DNA from 2 places in the Kitasatospora nipponensis genome. Region 2 is predicted to be linked to the other one. Evidence: riboswitches for the same ligand, from Rfam matches in the RefSeq annotation. Region 2 holds a riboswitch; the other holds the start of a gene.
What was found. A riboswitch is a leader RNA that binds a small molecule or an ion and turns the genes downstream of it on or off. The one in region 2 is predicted to bind cobalamin.
Positions count from the first base shown of each region.

Region 1: linked by a shared signal. The riboswitch ahead of metE (5-methyltetrahydropteroyltriglutamate--homocysteine S-methyltransferase) and the one ahead of ABD323_RS10330 (ribonucleoside-diphosphate reductase subunit alpha) in region 2 are both predicted to bind cobalamin.

Region 1 covers NZ_BAAALF010000024.1:15,205-17,397, forward strand. Annotated here, with positions in the region: gene metE (5-methyltetrahydropteroyltriglutamate--homocysteine S-methyltransferase) at 1-1,084, opposite strand, end outside; cobalamin riboswitch at 1,223-1,445, opposite strand; gene ABD323_RS09895 (type 1 glutamine amidotransferase domain-containing protein) at 2,114-2,193, shown strand, end outside.
Region 2 covers NZ_BAAALF010000025.1:44,555-46,747, forward strand. Annotated here, with positions in the region: gene ABD323_RS10325 (hypothetical protein) at 1-364, opposite strand, end outside; cobalamin riboswitch at 514-642, shown strand; gene ABD323_RS10330 (ribonucleoside-diphosphate reductase subunit alpha) at 827-2,193, shown strand, end outside.

The sequences.
Region 1 (2,193 bases), on a different contig from region 2:
GCGGGTCGAGGTCGCGCTCGGCGCCGGCGTCGAGCGGGACGTGCAGCAGGGAGCAGGAGGGGGCGACGTCGACGCGGCCGGCCAGGCCCAGCAGGGTGGCCAGGGTGGTGAGGGACTTCTCCAGGTCGTTGATCCAGACGTTGCGGCCCTCGACCACGCCGGCGATCAGCCGCTTGCCGGGCAGGCCGCCGACGGCCGCGAGGTCGAAGAGGTTGGCGGCGCCGGGGCCGGTGAAGTCCAGGCCGACACCGTCGATCGGGGCCTTGGCCAGCACCTTGAGTGCCTCACCGGCCCGGTCGAAGTAGGTGGCGACCAGCAGTTTCGGGCGGTCGGTGAGGGCGCCCAGTTCGCGGTAGAGGCGGGCGGCGGCGTTCAGTTCGGCGGGCGTGCGGTCCTGGACCAGGGCGGGCTCGTCGAGTTGGACCCACTCGGCGCCGGCGGCGCGCAGGTCGGCGAGGAGTTCGGCGTAGACGGGCAGCAGCCGGTCCAGCAGGGTGATCGGCTGGAAGTCGGCGGCGACGTCCGGGGCTGGCTTGGCGAGCAGCAGGTAGGTCAGCGGGCCGACCAGCACCGGACGGGCCCGGTGGCCCAGCGCGAGGGCCTCGCGGAGCTCGCCGACCGCCTTGGCGGAGTTCGCGGCGAAGACCGTCTCGGGTCCCAACTCGGGGACGAGGTAGTGGTAGTTGGTGTCGAACCACTTGGTCATCTCCAGCGGCGCCAGGTCCTGGGTGCCGCGGGCCATCGCGAAGTAGCCGGCCAGCGGGTCGGCCTGGACGGCGGCGCGGTGGCGCGGCGGGATCGCCCCGACGGCGACCGTGGCGTCCAGCATGTGGTCGTAGAGCGAGAAGTCGCCGGTGGGGAGCTCGGTGACACCGGCGTCGGCGAGTTGGCGCCAGGTGGCGCGGCGAAGGCCCTCGGCGGTGGTCCGCAGGTCGGCGGCGCTCACCCTGCCGGCCCAGTAGCCCTCGATCGCCCTCTTCAGTTCACGGTGGGGGCCCTGCCGCGGGTAGCCGTACACGGTCGTCTGCGCGGCGGTGGTCGTCGCGGGGCCGTCGGTCGCACTGGTGGTGGAACTCGTTGACACGGAACTCTCCTTCGCGAGTCGCGTTGCGATCCCGGGAGAGCACGAAGCCGTGAACGTACGACAGCGCGGGCACGGCGCCAGGATGGGCCCGCCCGCTCCGCCGACCCGCCCTCGAGGTCACCGAGATCACCGCGTGCGAGGTGCACGCGGGCAGTGGCAGGTCTTCGGACTCGCGGGCGCGTCCACCTGTGAAGGCGGACCCCTACTGGCCGTCGCTTCCCGGGCCCCTGCTGGGGCCCAGTGCATGTGACGGCGGTCGTTCCCACTCACCGCTGCGGGGCAGTCCCGGATTCCCACCGGGTTCCCTCTTACGACGCACCTGCCTGGCGGACAGGGCGAACCGACTGCGAGTCACAGCCTAGGCCCATCGGGGCCGCGCCGCCGGAAATCGTCCGCATGACGGATGAGAATCGATCAGCATGCGAGCCGCGGTCCACCCGCGACACCGGCCCCCGGGCGCCGGCCGTCCGCACGCGCGCTGCCGCATAGGTGTAGTTGCCGGCCGCCGCGCAGCTGGGGTCCGGGGCGGTACTGGCCCGGGTGCAGACGGCCTGGTCCAGGGCGGCGACCAGGTCGTGACCGCCGAAGGCGTGCGGGTCGTAGCCGGTGATCTCGGCGAGCAGGGCCTCCTTGCCGAGCGAACCGCGCCGTAGACCTCGACGGCGCTCGTGGTGACGCGGCTTCAGCGCAGGTAATCCGACTCGTCCACCTCGCGGTGGACCTACGGTTGCGGGTCAGCGCCGGATTTTAACCGGCTTCCCCTGGCTGCTGAAGGTTTGAAATCGGCTCATCTGACCAGAGTCGGTCGCGAAGCGTCAACGGAGCGGGATACCCGGCCCGCCCGGCGGGATGCCCACGCGGCCCCGCACGATGACATTCCGTCGGCTCCCGGCTTCGCCGGCCGTCGGCGTTTCCCCCGGTGGCCGGAACTTGACCGGGTCTACCGTCGAGGCCATGAGCACGCCGGCGTCCTGGATCCAGGGCGTCGGAGCGTGGAACCAACCACCACCCCCGGAGCGGACCACCACCATGGCCAAGAAGATCCTTTTCGTGATGACCGGCGCCGACCACTGGACGCTGGCCGACGGCACCAAGCACCCGACCGGCTT
Region 2 (2,193 bases):
CCACCAGGACCGCGGCGACGGCCGCGCCGGCCCAGATCCGCCGGCGCCGGCGGGACTCGACCGCGTGCCGGTCCGCCAGCGCCGACCAGTCGGGCTGCTCGCCGCCGAGGTGCTCGCCGCCCGGCGACTGCTGGCCCGGCGTGGGCTGCGCCTGGTACGGCTGGGGCACCGGCGGGCCCGGGTGGATCGGGTACGGCTGAGGAGCCTGCGGATAGGCCGCGCCGGCCGGTCCGTAGGAGGCCGGCGGCGGCCCGAACCCACCCGCGGGCGGGCCCGGCGTGACGGGCGACCCGGGCGGCTCCCCCGGCCCCGGCTGCGCGGGCTGTGGCGTCCACTCGGCGGGTATGTCGGTTCCCTCGCTCATGAGGCGAGATCGTAGGCCATGGGCCGCAACCGGAGGCCATTCGGTAATCAATCCGTGGCCAAGGAAGGAGCCGACCCGTCCAGGTCCGTCACCTCTCCGACACGCCGCGCCACACTACATGTGGGGGTAAACGCGGGAGCCGCCACTAGATGTATGCTCACTCTCGCTGTCGACGCAGGGGAACCCGGTGCGAGTCCGGGACTGCCCCGCAGCGGTGAGCGGGCCTGCCCCACGGGCGCCCCGCGAGTCCGACTACCTGCTGACGGTGTGCCACACGGCTTCCCCGCAGACGCCTTGCAGCACAGCACCACCGTCCGGGCCTCGCGGGTGGGCCAGGGTGAGACGAAGCGCGCCGGGTTCGATGCGGCGTGCCGTTCTCCCCTGCCGCGCGCCGCTCCCGGATGCCCCAGTCCGTCGCCGTAGCCAGGAGAGAGCGCCTTGACCACCGCTGCCTCAGCCACCCTGCCCGCCCAGGGCTCCAGCACCGCCTCCGCCGTCCCCTCGGACCCTGGAGCGGCCCTGCTGCGGCTGTTGACGGACCTGAGCTGCGACCTCCCCCAGGCGGACCCCGGCCATGTCGCCGCCGCCGCGCTGCGCGGCCGCAACGCCGGCTCCGACTTCGCCGAGCTGCGCGCACTGGCCGTCGAGGCGTCCGCCTCGATGATCGCCGAGGACCCGCAGTACTCGAAGCTCGCCGCCCGCCTGCTGGCCCGCGAGATCACCGACGAGGCGGTCGGCCAGGGCGCGCTCTCCTTCTCCGCCTCGATCGCGGTGGGCCACGCCGAGGGCCTGATCGGCGACGGCACGGCCGACTTCGTCGCCCGGCACGCGGACGCGCTCGACGCGCTGATCGACCCGAGCGGCGACGACCGCTTCGAGTACTTCGGCCTGCGCACCGTGCAGTCCCGCTACCTGCTGCGCCACCCGATCACCCGCAAGGTGATCGAGACCCCGCAGCACTTCCTGCTCCGGGTCGCCAGCGGCCTGGCCGTCGGCGACGACGAGCAGTCGGTGCGCGAGGTGGCCGAGCTGTACGCGCTGATGAGCGCGCTCTCCTACCTGCCGTCCTCGCCGACCCTCTTCAACTCCGGCACCCGCCACCCGCAGATGTCCAGCTGCTACCTGCTGGACTCGCCGCTGGACAACCTGGACTCGATCTACTCGCGCTACGCGCAGATCGCCCGGCTCTCCAAGCACGCCGGCGGCATCGGCCTGTCCTACAGCCGGATCCGCTCGCGCGGCAGCCTGATCCGCGGCACCAACGGCAAGTCGAACGGCATCGTGCCGTTCCTGCGCACGCTGGACGCCTCGGTCGCCGCGGTCAACCAGGGCGGCCGGCGCAAGGGCGCGGCCTGCGTCTACCTGGAGACCTGGCACGCGGACATCGAGGAGTTCCTCGAGCTGCGCGACAGCACCGGCGAGGAGGCGCGGCGCACCCACAACCTCAACCTGGCGCACTGGATCCCGGACGAGTTCATGCGCCGGGTGAACGCGAACGCCGACTGGTCGCTCTTCTCCCCGGCCGACGTCCCCGAGCTGGTGGACCTGTGGGGCGCGGAGTTCGACGAGGCGTACCTGAAGGCCGAGGCCGCCGGCAAGGCGGTGCGCACCATCCCCGCGCAGACCCTGTACGCCCGGATGATGCGCACCCTGGCGCAGACCGGCAACGGCTGGATGACCTTCAAGGACGCCTCCAACCGGGCCGCCAACCAGACCGCGCTGCCCGGCCGCACCGTGCACTCCTCGAACCTCTGCACCGAGATCCTGGAGGTCACCGACGACTCCGAGACCGCGGTCTGCAACCTCGGCTCGATCAACCTCGGTGCCCA